DNA from 2 places in the Williamsia sp. DF01-3 genome. Region 2 is predicted to be linked to the other one. Evidence: predicted binding sites of a transcription regulator. Region 2 holds the regulator's gene; the other holds the start of a gene.
The links. Region 2 encodes LexA, which represses DNA repair genes until DNA is damaged. Its sites were predicted from a motif close to CGAACANNTGTTCG; they were not measured.
Positions count from the first base shown of each region.

Region 1: cofD (2-phospho-L-lactate transferase) is a predicted target of LexA. The motif match lies at 1,608-1,621, and genes of this name have one in related genera.

Region 1 is NZ_JALKFS010000005.1:3,962,991-3,970,700, reverse strand. It holds gene MVA47_RS20815 (coenzyme F420-0:L-glutamate ligase) at 1-333, opposite strand, end outside; gene cofD (2-phospho-L-lactate transferase) at 326-1,327, opposite strand; gene MVA47_RS20805 (WhiB family transcriptional regulator) at 1,795-2,028, shown strand; gene MVA47_RS20800 (metallopeptidase family protein) at 2,125-2,631, opposite strand; gene MVA47_RS20795 (DUF3499 domain-containing protein) at 2,706-3,146, shown strand; gene MVA47_RS20790 (phosphatase PAP2 family protein) at 3,067-4,137, opposite strand; gene MVA47_RS20785 (phosphomannomutase/phosphoglucomutase) at 4,353-5,747, shown strand; gene MVA47_RS20780 (hypothetical protein) at 5,823-6,947, shown strand; partial or broken gene manA (mannose-6-phosphate isomerase, class I) at 6,947-7,710, shown strand, end outside.
Region 2 is NZ_JALKFS010000005.1:2,855,862-2,863,571, reverse strand. It holds gene MVA47_RS15615 (aspartate aminotransferase family protein) at 1-184, opposite strand, end outside; partial or broken gene hrpA (ATP-dependent RNA helicase HrpA) at 328-4,175, shown strand; gene nrdR (transcriptional regulator NrdR) at 4,207-4,656, opposite strand; gene MVA47_RS15600 (LysM peptidoglycan-binding domain-containing protein) at 4,752-5,273, opposite strand; gene lexA (transcriptional repressor LexA) at 5,496-6,215, shown strand; gene MVA47_RS15590 (acyl-CoA dehydrogenase family protein) at 6,323-7,465, opposite strand; gene hflX (GTPase HflX) at 7,552-7,710, opposite strand, start outside.

The DNA.
Region 1 (7,710 bases), 1.1 Mb from region 2:
GTTGGAGCCGTCGACGCCCGATGCCGCCTGAACGATGCCGAGCTTGTTCTCGGTGATCAGTGTGCGGCCCTTTCGGGCCACCACCCGCACCGCTTCGGAGTCCACGAGGGCGCGACGGGCGATGTCGCGGGCTTCCGGGTCGGTGGGGGCCGGCACCATCCGGCCCTCGACCTTCGAGATGATCTTGCTGGTCACCACCAAGATGTCGCCGGTACGCAACCAATCGGCCGCCGTTGCCAACGCACCGGCGAGATCGTCACCCGCCCGGAACCGCGGCAGGCCGGCGATCGGCAGGATCTGGATCGTCCCACCGGCGGCGTGGTCCTCATCCATGCGCCACACCCACGAGATCACATGCGTCGCGGACCATCTGGGCCGTCGTCTCCGGATTGCTCATCAGCAGGGGAACAGACGCGACCGCCACACCGGGGATGTCGGCGGTGTCGCCCTGTGCGATGAGCCACCCGTCGAGGATGCCGTTGCCGCTACGCGCTCCATAGTGCCGACCGACACCTTCGGGGCTCGTCTCCACGCCGATGACCGAGAGACACTCGTCGGCCATGCCGCGCAGGGGACTGGTCCCGATGATCGGGGAGATGCCGACGACCGGTGCGGCGGTTGTCCGCAACGCTCCCCGGATGCCGGGGACCGAGAGGATTGCGCCGACACTGACCACGGGGTTCGACGGTGCCAGCAAGACGATGTCGGCATCGGCGATGGCATCGAGAACCCCGGGCGCGGCTTTGGCATCGTCCGAACCGACCTGGGCGAACCCGTGGGTCGGGATCTGCGCTCGGTGACGCACCCACCATTCCTGGAAGTGAATCGCGACCTTCTCGTCCTCTTCCTTGCTGACGACGACGTGGGTCTCGTGGCGGTCATCGGTGGCGGGCAACAGGCGAACGCCCGGATCCCACCGTCGGCACAGCGCTGCGGTCACATCGCTGAGCCGGTAACCCGCATCGAGCATCTGCGTGCGGATGAGATGGGTCGCCAGGTCACGGTCACCCAGCCCGAACCAATCGGGGTCGGCGCCATAGGCAGCCAGTTCCTCCTTGGCGTGCCACGTCTCCCCGCGTCGGCCCCAGCCGCGCTCCGTGTCGATGCCGTCACCGAGTGTGTACATGCAGGTGTCGAGGTCCGGACAGATCCGGACCCCGTGCATCCACGCGTCGTCTCCCACGTTGACGATTGCCGTCACCTCATGGTCGGCCGGGGCGCGACCGGACGCGAGAACCTCCGGGAACGGGGTATGTCCCAGGAGTTCACGTACACCTTGCAGAAACCGGGCGCCACCGACGCCTCCGACGAGAACCGTCACCTTCACAGGGAACCAGGGTAGGCGCTTGCCGAGAGTGCCAGCGAAGTGAGCCGAGTGCACGTAACGTTGCTCACGGCGACGTCGCGCAATTTGGGGGTTTTTGCGGCGATTCGATATCCTCGCCTGACTTTTCCTCGCTCTGCGCCGTGTCGAGACAACGAAATCGGGCAGAGGGGTGATAAAGCAATTTCCCCGCTGAGCTTGACCTGGACACCCAAACCCGTGTCTAATCACATCAGTGTCATTCCCTGTTTTGACAGCGAGAATTGTTGCGGGGCACGGGGATCGATCACTTGTTCGAATCCGATTGACCAACTGCACAATTCGAAGTGAGATGAGGAGGCGGGACGATGGCTCTGGAACACATGGCTACCAACAGCCTTGAACCGCAAGTCGATTCGCAATCGAATGCATCCGAAACCAACCAAACTGAACGTCCTCGCCTGAGCCTGGTCACGTCGGCATTCGATGATATGTTCGAAGCGGTCGAAGACCAGTGGCAGGACCGTGCGCTGTGCGCACAGACCGATCCAGAAGCTTTTTTCCCTGAAAAGGGCGGTTCGACCCGGGAAGCCAAGCGCATTTGCCAGGGTTGTGAAGTACGTCCGGAATGCCTGGAATACGCGCTGCACAAAGATGAACGCTTCGGAATCTGGGGCGGCCTGTCAGAGCGTGAACGTCGCCGTATCAAGCGCGGGATCGTCTAGGTCTCTCGCTTTTCTCTGCACCCTCGCTCTGTGAGCTCGGGGCGTCTGCGCTGAAGCCGTCGACGAGCTCGGTAAGCGGGGTCTGTTCAGCGCCTCTCAGGTCGGTGGCGGATCGATCGTGTCCTCGTCGACACCGAGGTGTGCAGCGACCTGCTGCACCAGGACCTCGTGTACGAGGTCCAGCAGATCTGCACCTTTTTTCGCCCTGCTCTCCAGCGGGCGGCGGAACAACAATATGCGCGCTTTGGTGGCTCGCCCCTGCGAGTCCATGCCGGACGGGATGAGCCGGGCAAGAGGTATCGGGCCGTCGGCCGTCACCTCCACCGGCCATTGAACGGTCTCGGGGTCGCGCGGGAGCATCCTCGGCACGTCGTCCACCGCGATGTCCAGGTCGGTCAACCGGGCATGCCAACGCGCGTCGATTTCGGCGAATGCCTCGAGTACCACCGCATCGAACGACTGTGACCGGCTGGTCCAGGCGGGGACGTGGGTAGGCAGCAACGTCGAACGCAATCCGCGGCCCCGCCGATCACGGACCCGTGGAACACCACGTGAGGTTCGCCGGCGCCGCGGTCGTGCCAGCGGAGGACGAATGGGAGCCATAGAGCGCAAGTCTAGGCAGTCGCGGACGGTGTGTCCTGCTACGACCCGCCAGTCGGTCGGGATAATCTTCCTCCGTGAGGCTCCCACGTCAGTGTTCCAGGCCCGGTTGCGCCAATCCGGCGGTGGCAACTCTGACTTTTGTGTATTCGGACTCGACCGCGGTGGTCGGTCCGCTGGCGACCTCGGCCGAACCTCATTCGTGGGATCTGTGTGACACGCACGCCACGCGGATCACCGTGCCTCGGGGGTGGGAGATGCTGCGCAGTGAGGGTGGGTTCGCCCAGCCTCTGCGGGACGAGGACGATCTGACCGCTCTTGCCGAGGCTGTCCGTGAGGCAGCCGGCGGTGGGGGACTGGTGCCCCGCTCGTCGTCCGTACGTTCCGGCGAGTCGATCGGATCCCATGAGCGCCCCGCGCCTCGTGGCAACGGTTCGCTCAGCGGACCCGATCCGCTTCCTCGTCCTCGACCAGGTCGCCGCGGGCACCTTCGAGTACTGCCTGATCCTGTCGACTGAACGCCGCCTGCGAATCCGCCTGTAGCCGTCGATCTTTGCGGTTCGTCCACGCCCGCTCGCCGTAGTGGCAACCAACCATGACGAGCGCTGCCAGGCCCCAGCCGAGGAAGAGGTCGATCACGTAGTGTTCGGCCGAATACACCAGCGTGAACGCCATCACCAGTGCGTATCCGGTGTACATCGTGCGTCCCAACGCACGGGTGCGGCCCCACATGAACATGGCCAGCAGTGCGGTGACACCGGCGTGCAGCGACGGGATCGCGGCCACCTGGTTCGACTTCTTCTGCCCGACCTCGAGCACCTCGCGGACGGGTCCGATGTGCAGCACATCCCAACCGCGACTGGAGATGCGCTCGACGTACGGCTGTGCGCCATCGTGCCTCGGCTGCACCGGGCCCAGCAGGCCGCCGTCGGGGGCGTCTTCGACGGGCTGGGTGATGCAGAGCGGGAACGCCGATCCGTCGGCGACCTCGGCCGGGGTGCATTTGGCCGCCGCCCATGGCGGTGCGGCGGGCACCAGGATGTAGCCGATCAACCCGATGAAGAAGATGGCGATGAGCCGCAAGACGAATCGACGCCACTGCAGACGATCTTTGAGCCACAAGAAGCCGGCGACCGCGTAGGGAACGATGAAGTAGGACATGTACACGAAACTCGTGAACACCTCCCACCACTGCGCCTCGGCCATCTTGAGGTGTTCTTGCAGCCACACGGTCGGCACGACGTGGAACATCCACCGGTCCGCGTCCACCGCGAGGTGCCACTGGGTCGGCATCCCGAGGAAGGCTGCGATACCGCGAGTGGAGTCGTAGACCGCCAGCAGCACACCGAACGGCAGCCAGTCGCGCACCACCGAAAGGATGTTCCGTCGTCCGATGGATGCCGCGGCAAGCCCGAGCCCGAGGGCCACGAGAACGTACGATCTGCCGAACGACATGGTCCTGGTGGCCAGCAGCACGATGATCGTGGCGGCCCAGATGGTGACCGTCACGCGACGGACGAGGACCAGGTTCACTCTCTCGGAAACCAGACGCGCCGCCGCGAACTCGGCGAATCGGGTTCGGGCGTACCAAGATGTAACAGGGGCGTCAGTTTTTTGGGGGCTCTGCAGTTCGGTCATGATTGCGCGGCGACCCCGGTGTCGACCGAGCCGTTTTTCGCCAGTTCCAATGGATGCACATGCACCCGATGAGAAGGAGCCATTCCGTGGATCGTCCCGCACAGCTGTTCAGCCCCGAGTTGGTCAGCGCCGTCATCAAGGCCTACGACGTACGTGGTCTCGTCGGCGAACAGATCGACTCGGAGTTCGTCAGGAGCGTGGGAGCTTCGTTCGGCCGCCTCATGCGCACCGAGGGCCAGTTGGGTTTGGTGGTGGGCCACGACATGCGGGAGTCGTCGCCGGAACTGGCCGCTGCCTTCGCGGACGGCGCACTGGCCGAGGGACTGGACGTCACCATGATCGGTCTTGCGTCCACCGACCAGCTGTACTTCGCGTCGGGATTCCTGGATCGGCCCGGCGCCATGTTCACCGCGAGTCACAACCCGGCTCGGTACAACGGCATCAAACTGTGCCGCGCCGGTGCAAAACCTGTCGGTCAGGACACCGGACTGGCCACCATCTCGCGCGAGCTGGTGCACGGGGTGGACGGCACGGCGGCCCCCGAGAGCACCAGGGGAACCCTGACCGAGCGCGATGTGTTGGCGGACTATGCGGCGTATCTGCACAAGCTCGTCGATCTTTCCGGTCTGCGGCATCTGACGGTCGCCGTGGATGCGGGCAATGGCATGGGTGGTCACACAGTTCCGGTGGTCCTCGGCGGATCTGAGGCGTTCACCGTGCGTTCACTCTACTTCGAGCTGGACGGAACATTTCCCAACCACGAGGCCAACCCCCTCGATCCGAAGAACCTGGTGGACTTGCAGGCGTATGTGCGCGAGACCGGGGCCGACATCGGGCTGGCCTTCGATGGGGACGCCGACCGCTGCTTCGTGGTCGATGAGCTGGGTGAACCCGTGTCGCCGTCAGCGGTGACCGCGCTGGTGGCCGAACGTGAGCTCGCAAAGAATCCGGGCGCCATCGTGATTCACAATCTGATCACTTCACGCGCGGTTCCCGAGCTGGTCACAGAGCTGGGCGGGACGCCGGTGGTGACCCGTGTTGGGCATTCGTTCATCAAGCAGGAGATGGCCGACACCGGTGCGGTGTTCGGAGGTGAACACTCCGCGCACTACTACTTCAAGGACTTCTGGAACGCCGACTCCGGGCTGCTCGCGGCGTTGCACGTGCTTGCCGCGCTCGGTGCCTCAGATCAGCCGTTGTCGGCGATGATGGCCCGCTACGAGCGGTACAAGAGCTCAGGAGAAATCAACTCAACGGTCGACGACCAGGTCGCGCGCACTGCGGCCGTTCTCGCGGATTTCGGTGACGAGATCACCGAGACCGCCCGGATGGACGGCGTCACCGTGGATCTCGCAGATGGGTCCTGGTTCAATCTGCGTGCCTCCAACACCGAGCCCCTGCTGCGGCTCAACGTCGAGGCGCCGACCGCGGAGCGGGTCAACGAGCTGGTCGACCGCATCCTCGGGGTGGTGCGGGGCTGAGCAGACCGCGGTGAGGGGCGGCTCGGACGGCAATTCTTCCGCTCCCGAACGGGTGCGGACCATTAGTCTGGTCTCATGTTGACCGGAGCTCCAGACCTCGACGATGTCGCCGCACTGCTCGACGCAGACGTCGACGGTCTGCTGCCCGCTTCGGCCCTGGCCGGTGCGCAGTGTCGCGCAGTGTCGGCAGCCCACAGCGAAGGCGTTCTGGAGCCTCTGGGCCACCTACGGCCACGGGCCGTGGTGATCGTCTGTGGCGCCGGTCCGGCCGGACGGGCGGCGGCTCTGGTTCTGGCACTGGCCGCGCCCCACATCGACGTTCCACTGATCAGGTCCGAAACGGTGCCGTCGTGGGTGGGTCCTCTCGACGTGGTCGTGATCGCCGGTGACGATGCCGGCGATCCCAGGCTCGCCGACGCGGCGGCCCGTGCCGGACGCCGACAGGCAGAGGTTGTGGTCGCCGGACCTGTGGAGGGGCCGTTGCGCGACGCGCTGGCCGGGCGGGTGCTGGACATGTCGCCGCGGGTTCCGGTGCCTGCGCGTTTCCGTTTCACCCACTATGTGTGTGCCTACCTGGCTGTTCTCGCCGGCCTGCAATCGGTCCGGGTGACCGGCCGCCACCCCGACCTCGAAACGCTCGCCGATCAGCTCGACACCGAGGCCGCCGGGAACCACCCCGCCAACGAGCTGTTCCACAATGCCGCAAAGGAATTGGCGGCGCGATTGGTCGGGCATCCCACAGTATGGGCGGCAGACACGCCGGCTGCGCTGGCGCTCGCGGTGCACGCGTCGAGGAGTGTCTTCGCCAGTGCCGGGATCGTCAGTACGGCAACGGATCTCGGCGACGTGCTGGCGGCGGCACCGGTGCTGGCCAAAGGGGGCGGAGCCTTGTCGGCAGACTATGATCCCATCTTTCACGACGCGCAGATCGACGGCCCGGTCGCCGGGCAACAGGTCCGGGTACAAGTGTTGACCACCCCCGATCGCGAGTGGCAGATCCGTCGTCGCCTCGGAGTGCTGCCGGATGCCGATGTGGTGACCAGTGGTCCCGCGTCTCCACCGGTCGACGGGCAGCCGGCGCCCGGCACACATGCTGACCGGCCGGCGCCGAGTGGACTGGAAGATGTTGTGCCACTGATGATCTTGGGATTGAGGGTCGACATGGCGGGTGCCTACCTGCGGTTGGTCGGGGATCGTTGATGCGCCTGCTCGATGGTGTCGTCCGTCCCTATGCCTGGGGATCGCGTACTGCGATAGCAGCTCTGCGTGGGATGCCCACACCCAGCGCGCATCCGGAGGCCGAGTTGTGGTTCGGGGCCCACCCGGCAGCGCCCGCGGTCGTTCGTGATGACGCCCGGGAGAACACGCTCCTGGAAGTCATCGACGCCGATCCGCATGCAGAACTCGGCACTCTCTGTGCCGAACGGTACGACGGGCGTCTGCCGTTCCTGATGAAGATCCTTGCGGCCGAGGAGCCGTTGTCACTGCAGGCACACCCCAGTCTGCAGCAGGCCAAAGAAGGGTTCGCGCGGGAGAACGAGCGTGGCATCGATGTGGGTGCACCGGACCGCAATTACCGCGACGAGAACCACAAGCCCGAACTCGTGGTGGCACTGAGCGAGTTCCACGCCCTGGCCGGCTTCCGTGACGTGCGCGAGACGGTCGACCTGCTGCGCGTGCTACAGGTTCCCGAGCTGGACAGTCACCTCGGAATGATTGCCGGTCAACCGGACTCGCAGGGTCTGCGGGCACTGTTCACCACCTGGATCACCCTTCCCGAGTCGGCGTTGTCCACTCTCATCCCGGCAGTTCTGGCCGGGGCAATCCGGTATCTCGAATCCGGGCAGGACCGCTTCGCAGCCGAGGCCCGTACGGTGCTGGAGATCGGCGAGAACTACCCGCTCGACCCTGGCGTTCTCGCTGTGCTCCTGCTCAATCGGGTCACGCTCGCGCCGGGGAAGGC
Region 2 (7,710 bases):
TCTGCGTGCGTCCGTGCCCGACGTTGGTGAACCACAGGCCTGCTGTGGCGTCGAGATACTTGTTCCCCTTGTCGTCCCAGATGTGGACGCCTTCACCCTTGGTGACCACGAAGGGTCCCGTGGTGCTCACCGCGCCCATGTCGGCGAATCCGTGCCAGAGACCGGCAGAAGTTGAGACTGTCATGTGAACATCATGCCTGGTGTCCACCTGGTTTCCTCCGGGGCCGCAGCCACTCTCGTGTCAATCCGTGTTCGGGCGCGCCGGGAGCGGGGACACGGGTCCGCCCGACATTGCCGGATCCGCCGCTCAGGTAGGCTTGATCAGTTATGTCGACTTCGTCCAACCAGCCGGAACAGTCCGCCCGGCGTAAACGGCGACGACGTCCGACCAGCCGCTCCACTCGCACCGACCGGCCGGATCCGGCCGTGATCGAGCGCCGGCGCGCGCTCGTCCCCACGATCAGTTACCCGCCGCAACTGCCGGTGTCCGAGGCCCGCGATGCCATCGCCGAGGCGATCTCGGAGCATCAAGTTGTTGTCGTCGCCGGTGAAACCGGTTCCGGTAAGACCACACAGCTACCCAAGATCTGTCTCGAGCTGGGGCGCGGACTGGCCGGCAAGATCGGTCACACTCAGCCTCGCCGACTCGCTGCGCGGTCGGTTGCCGAACGGATCGCCGAGGAAACCGGGACCGAACTCGGCGGCGTCATCGGATATTCCGTGCGCTTCACCGACAAGGCAGGCGACGACACGCTGGTCAAGGTGATGACCGACGGCATTCTGCTGCGTGAATTGTCCCAGGACCGAATGCTCCGTGACTACGACACCCTGATCATCGACGAGGCCCACGAGCGAAGCCTCAACATCGACTTCATCCTCGGCTACCTCAAGCAACTGTTGCCTCGCCGCCCCGACCTGAAGATCATCATCACCTCGGCGACCATCGAACCCGGCCGGTTCGCCGACCACTTCGCGACCGATGACGCACCGGTGCCGATCATCGAGGTGTCCGGCCGCACCTATCCGGTGGAAATCCGCTATCGCCCACTCGTGGTCGATGACGAGGACGAAGCCGACCTCGATCAGCTACAGGCCATCGGGGCCGCCGTCGACGAGCTGTGCTCTCACGGCCCAGGCGACATCCTGGTGTTCCTGCCCACCGAACGCGAGATCACCGATACCGCGAAATCGCTTGCGCACCTTGAATCCCGTGGCATCGAGATCGTCCCGCTGTTCGCCCGGTTGTCCGCGGCAGACCAGCACAAGGTGTTCTCCAGTCACCGAGGGCGGCGAATCGTGTTGTCCACCAACGTCGCCGAGACATCGCTGACCGTTCCGGGAATCCACTACGTCATCGACGCCGGCACCGCCCGGATGTCGCGCTACTCCACGCGCACCAAGGTACAGCGGCTGCCGATCGAGCCGATTTCGCAGGCCAGCGCACGGCAGCGGGCGGGGCGGTGTGGCCGCGTCGCCGCAGGCGTGTGCATCCGGCTCTACAGCGAAGAGGACTTCGAGAGCAGACCCGAGTACACCGAGCCAGAGATCCTGCGCACCAACCTCGCGTCGGTGATCCTGACGATGACCTCTCTCGGGCTCGGCGACGTCGGTCGGTTCCCGTTCGTACAGCCGCCGGATCAGCGTGCGATCCGAGACGGCCAGCAACTACTGGACGAACTCGGGGCGCTCGAACCTGCCTCGGCAGAAAACCCCGTACGCCGACTCACCCCGATCGGACGATCACTCGCTCGCATACCTGTCGATCCGCGACTGGCGCGCATGCTGGTCGAGGCCGACAAACAGGGCGTGGTCGGCCCGATGCTCGTGTTGGCGGCCGCACTGTCGATTCCGGACGTACGCGAGCGGCCGGCCGAGCATCGCCAGGCAGCCGATGCCTCGCATGCGCGCTTCGCCGCTCCGGGGTCGGAGTTCCTGACCCTGCTAAATCTGTGGACCTACCTGGACGAGCTCCGCTCGGAGTTGTCGTCGAACCAGTTCCGGAAGCGGTGCGGTCGAGAGTATCTGCACAGCTTGCGAATCCGCGAATGGCGAGACCTGCACGCGCAGCTCGTCCGGATCGCCAAAGACCTCGGGTGGTCGGTTCCTGCGACGGTGACCGCACCCGACCATGAATCGCCATCGGCGGCATCGATTCATCAATCCATCCTGTCTGGTCTGCTCAGCCAGATCGGCGTCCGCGAGGGAGACGCCAAGGAGTTCCTGGGCGCTCGCGGCACGAAGTTCATGATCTTCCCCGGATCTCATCTCTCCTCGAAACCACCACGGTTCGTGATGGCGGCCGAGATCGTGGAGACCTCTCGGCTCTGGGCGCGTACCGCCGCCCGCATCGAACCGGAATGGGCCGAGCGCCTGGCCGGGCACCTCGTCAAACGTCAGTACAGTGAGCCTCATTGGTCCGGGAAACACTCAGCGGCCATGGCCTACGAGCGGGTCACCCTCTACGGCGTCCCGTTGGTCACCAAACGACGGGTGAACTACGGCTCGATCGATCCCGCGGTTGCCCGCGAGTTGTTCATCCGCCACGCGCTCGTGGAGGGCGACTGGCGTACACAGCACCCGTTCTTCCACCGCAATCGCGCGTTGCTCGAGGACGCCGAGGAGTCGGTGCACCGGGTGAGGCGCACCGACGTCATCGTCGACGACGACCAGCTCTTCGCCTTCTACGACCGTCATATCGGCGGAGAAGTGGTGTCGGGCAGACACTTCGACACGTGGTGGAAGACCGCACGCAAAGCTGACCCCACCTTGCTGGATCTGGATCCCGCCGACCTCGTGGCCGACACTGCCGCCACCGACCCGGCCGGGTTTCCCGACCACTGGCGTCAGGGAGACACGAGTTACGCCTTGAGATACCGGTTTGAGCCCGGCACCGTCGATGACGGCGTGAGTGTGCTCATCCCGTTGTCGCTGCTCGTGCGTGCCCGGCCCTCTGGATTCGACTGGCTGGTCCCTGGTATGCGCTTGGAACTGATCACCGAGCTGATCCGCACACTGCCGAAATCCCTACGGCGGCAAGTGGGACCGGCCCCCGACCTGGCCGCGAAAATACTGGAGTCGGTGACACCGAGGAGCAAGCCTCTCACCGAGGCGGTGGCCGCTGAGATCCGTGCGCGCACGGGAGTCGACGTCGCAGCATCAGATTTACGACTTGCCGCACTCCCCGACCACCTGCGTATGACCTTCACCGCGGTCACCACCGACGGCGAAGTTCTCGGACGTTCCAGTCGCTGCGCGAACTCCAGGATCGACTGGCCGGTAGATCTCGCGCGGCTCTGGAGAGTGAGGCCGGCACCGCATCCCGACCTGTGGCCACCACGTGGACCGCTGACACCTTCGGAGACATCAGCCGTACACTGCGCAGTTCTGTTGCTGGGCAAGACATCACAAGCTATCCTGCGCTGACCCGCCGAGGCAGTGGTTTCACGGTGGTCGCCGTGCCCACCCAGGCCGAGCAGGCTGCGAACATGTACGACGCTGTTGTCGAGATGATCGTCTCCAGCGTTCCGCCACTACGACCGTCGGTGACATCGACACTGAGCACCGCCGAGAGACTCGCACTCAGTCAGAGCCCCTACCCGGACACCGCCGCTCTTCTGGCCGACTGCGTTCGGGCTGCCGTGGTGGACCTTGTGCCCAACCCGCCAAATGTCTGGACGCCAAGCGAATTCGCTGCACTTCGGGAGAATGTGGCCCGCCAGGTAGCCGGGAGGGCAACGGACAAACTACGCAGGGTGGCGACGATCCTGACCCGCGTGGCGCCCCTACGCACGGCGATTACCGCGGCCGGTAGATCGATCGCCGCCGACGACGTGCGGGACCAGCTGGAGGAGCTGTTGTTCGACGGATTCGTCTCTGCGACACGCGACGAACACCTCGCGGAGATCCCCCGCTACCTCGATGCTGCGAGGTCGAGACTCGAACAGCTCCCGGCAGGCGCCGCTCGCGATGCCCAGGCGATGGCTGCCATCGACCGGGTGGTGTCGGCGTGGACTGATCACCTGCGACACGTTCCGCCCGGTCGGCGGGACGCAGTCAACGAGCAAGCTGGATGGATCGTCGAAGAACTGAGAGTCGGATTGTTCGCACAGCACCTGCGTACTGCGTATCCCGTGTCGGAGAAACGGGCGATCAAAGCCATCCGGGAACTGCGCTGATCCGGCGGCACGACATGCCGGACGAAACCCGTCAGGGTCTGGCGGCTCGCAGATCGTCGATCTCTTTTTGGAAGTCTTCGACTGAGTCGAACGAGCGATACACCGACGCAAAACGAAGGTAAGCGACCTCGTCGAGATCCCGTAACGGGCCCAGGATCGCCAGGCCCACTTCGTTGCTGGGAACTTCGGCCGATCCTGAGGCGCGGACAGCCTCTTCGACCTGCTGCGCGAGCAGGTGCAGACGGTCATCGTCTACCGCGCGGCCCTGGCAGGCGCGCCTCACGCCCCTCATCACCTTCTCGCGACTGAAAGGTTCGGTGACACCGTTGCGTTTGACGACCGCAAGGACTGCGCTCTCCACCGTGGTGAACCGCCGTCCGCATTGCGAGCAGGCCCGCCGACGACGAATCGCCTGGCCCTCGTCGGCCACCCGTGAGTCGACGACCCGCGTGTCCTCGTTCTTGCAAAACGGGCAGTGCATGCAGGGTTCCTCGGACGTCAGCGGCCCCGTCGGAATGACCGGACACTCTGTTGTAGAGGATACCGCCCGGCCGATTGCTTGCCCCAACACTGCGGCTACCGCGCGTAGATCGGCGTCACCAGGGATTGCCCCGGCGACAACGCTGAATTGCTCATCGCGTTGAGGTCCATGATCTTCTCCACCACCGCTTCGGTCGGCATCTCGGGTGCGATTCGAGAGGCGATGTCGCCCAACGATTCTCCCGACTGCACATGGACGACAGCGGTCCCGGTGTTCGCCGGAGCGGCACCGCTCTCGACCACCCGGCCGAAGAACATGAGGAACAACACGAGCATCATCAGGCCGATTCCGACCACGGCGGCCCCGGCCCAGGCACGTCGGCGGAAATACACATCGCGCTCGACGGCGACCGTCGGTGCGGAACTGCCCGGCTCGGCGCAGCCAACCACAACACGGCGGTCGGCGGCGAGCCTGCGGTCGGCCGGCCGACGAGTACTGTCGACACGCGCTCGCGCCGTGCGGGTGTACTGATCGGAGGCGACGGGCCCACCGACTCGGGCGAGGCGGCGACGGGGCCGCTCAGCGGCCGGGCGGCTGATGGTGGTGGCTGCAGTCATTGTTCGATCCTCGGGTCAACAGTTCGATCACTCGTTCGATTGAACGATTGTTCGAGTTGTATCACGGTGGTCCGACACACGCCACGCCCAATCGAACAAATGTTTGAGAGTTGTGACAGATTGCATTAGCGTGATCCCCATAATCCAACGAACAACGTGTGCGTTTACCTCTCTCGACAGCTACGACACCTTGGCCGGACACCATACGAACTGGAGGACCTGATGGCCGATACGACAGACACCCGGACGCCGCCGGACGCGGCGGCCGCGACGGTGGTCACTTCCGAACCGCTGGCCGAGGGGTCGCTGACCCCGCGCCAGAAAGCCGTGCTGGAGGTGATCCGGGCGTCGGTCCGCGAACGCGGCTATCCCCCGTCCATCCGCGAGATCGGTGATGCTGTCGGCCTCACCTCCACGTCGTCGGTCGCTCATCAGCTCCGAACCCTCGAGCGCAAAGGATTCCTCCAGCGCGAGAACAACCGTCCCCGGGCGGTCAACATCCAGGACACCGACCTCAATCCGGCCACGGCTGCCGGCCAGGTCCAGGTCCCCGACGAATCCCTGCCGACACCGACGTTCGTTCCGGTCCTCGGCCGCATCGCGGCCGGCGGGCCGATCCTGGCCGAGGAAGCCGTCGAAGACGTGTTCCCGCTACCGAAAGAGCTTGTCGGGGAAGGATCTTTGTTCCTCCTGCGAGTGGTCGGCGAGTCGATGATCGATGCCGCCATCTGTGACGGCGACTGGGTGGTCGTCAGGCAGCAGAATGTCGCAGACAACGGCGACATCGTTGCGGCCATGATCGACGGGGAGGCGACCGTCAAGACGTTCAAACGCACCAAGGATGCGGTGTGGCTGATGCCGCACAACCCAGTGTTCGACCCCATCCCCGGCGACAACGCCGTGGTGTTGGGGAAAGTTGTCACGGTGATGCGGCGCCTCTGAGGCGTCCGGCAACATCCTCGGTAACCGGGCAGACGCGGAGACTACGCAGACACGAGTGGGGTGCACCTTCCGGTGCACCCCACTTCGCGTAGTTCTGAAACTCGTACTCAGACGCCGAGGCTTCGGCCGATGACTTCCTTCATGATCTCGGTGGTGCCGCCGTAGATGGTCTGAACTCGTGAATCGAGGAAGGCCTTGGCCACCGAGTACTCACGCATGTAGCCGTAGCCGCCGTGCAGCTGCAGGCAACGATCGATGAGGTGGACCTGGTTCTCGGTGGCGTAGTACTTCGCCATCGCCGCGTCCGGAACGGTGAGCTTCTTCTCGTTGAGCAGTTCGATACACCGATCGACGAACACACGGGTGGTAGCGGTGGACGTCGCCAGTTCGGCGAGCAGGAACCGCGAGTTCTGGAAGCTACCGATCGGGCGGCCAAATGCCTTGCGGTCCTTCGTGTACTGGATTGTCGTCTCGAGAACCGACTCCATGGCGCCGGCCGCCACAACAGCGATCGACAGGCGCTCCCGCGGAAGGTTCTGCATCAGGTAGATGAAGCCCATGCCCTCCTCGCCCAGCAAGTTCTCGGCGGGCACCTTGACGTTGTCGAAGCTCAGCTCGGCGGTGTCCTGCGCCTTCATCCCGACCTTGTCGAGATTGCGGCCGCGTTCGAATCCCTCCATACCGCGCTCGACCACCAGCAGGCTGAACCCCTTCGCACCGGCCTCAGGGTCGGTGCGGGCCACCACGATGACGAGGTCGGCGTTGATGCCGTTGGTGATGAACGTCTTGGAGCCGTTCAGCACCCAGTTGTCGCCGTCTTTCTTGGCGTTGGTCTTGATGCCCTGCAGATCGGAACCGGTGCCGGGCTCGGTCATCGCGATCGCGGTGATCAGCTCACCGGAGACGAAGCCGGGCAGCCAACGTGCCTTCTGCTCGTCGTTGCAGAGGTCGAGCAGGTACGGAGCCACCACGTCGTTGTGCAGCGCGAAGCCGATACCGCTGTAGCCGCCGCGGACGGTCTCTTCGTCGATGATGGTGTTGTAACGGAAGTCGTCGACTCCCCCGCCGCCGAACTCCTCGGGAGCCTCCACCGCGAGGAATCCGTTCTTGCCTGCTTCGACCCAGACATCCCGGTCCACCAGGTTCTGCTCTTCCCAGCGTTCGTGGTTCGGTGCCACGTGCTGTTCGAGGAAGCTCCGGTACGAATCGCGGAAGAGAAGGTGCTCGGGCTCGAAAAGGGTGCGTTCCATCGTCAGGTCTCCATTACAGGTGGCATTGGTTGGATATCCAACTGTAACCGGATTCTACATCTGGCCCAAAGCTGCAGTTCGGAGCGCTATTCGGCCGCCTCCGGGATGGCCAGAGATGCCAGCTGGCGCGACAGCGCGGCGGGCACCGTGGCGGTGATCGCAGTCCCGTCCGGCTCGTGACGTTCGGTCAATACGTCACCCTCGGCATGGATCCGCGACACGAGGTCGCCACGCTCATACGGCAC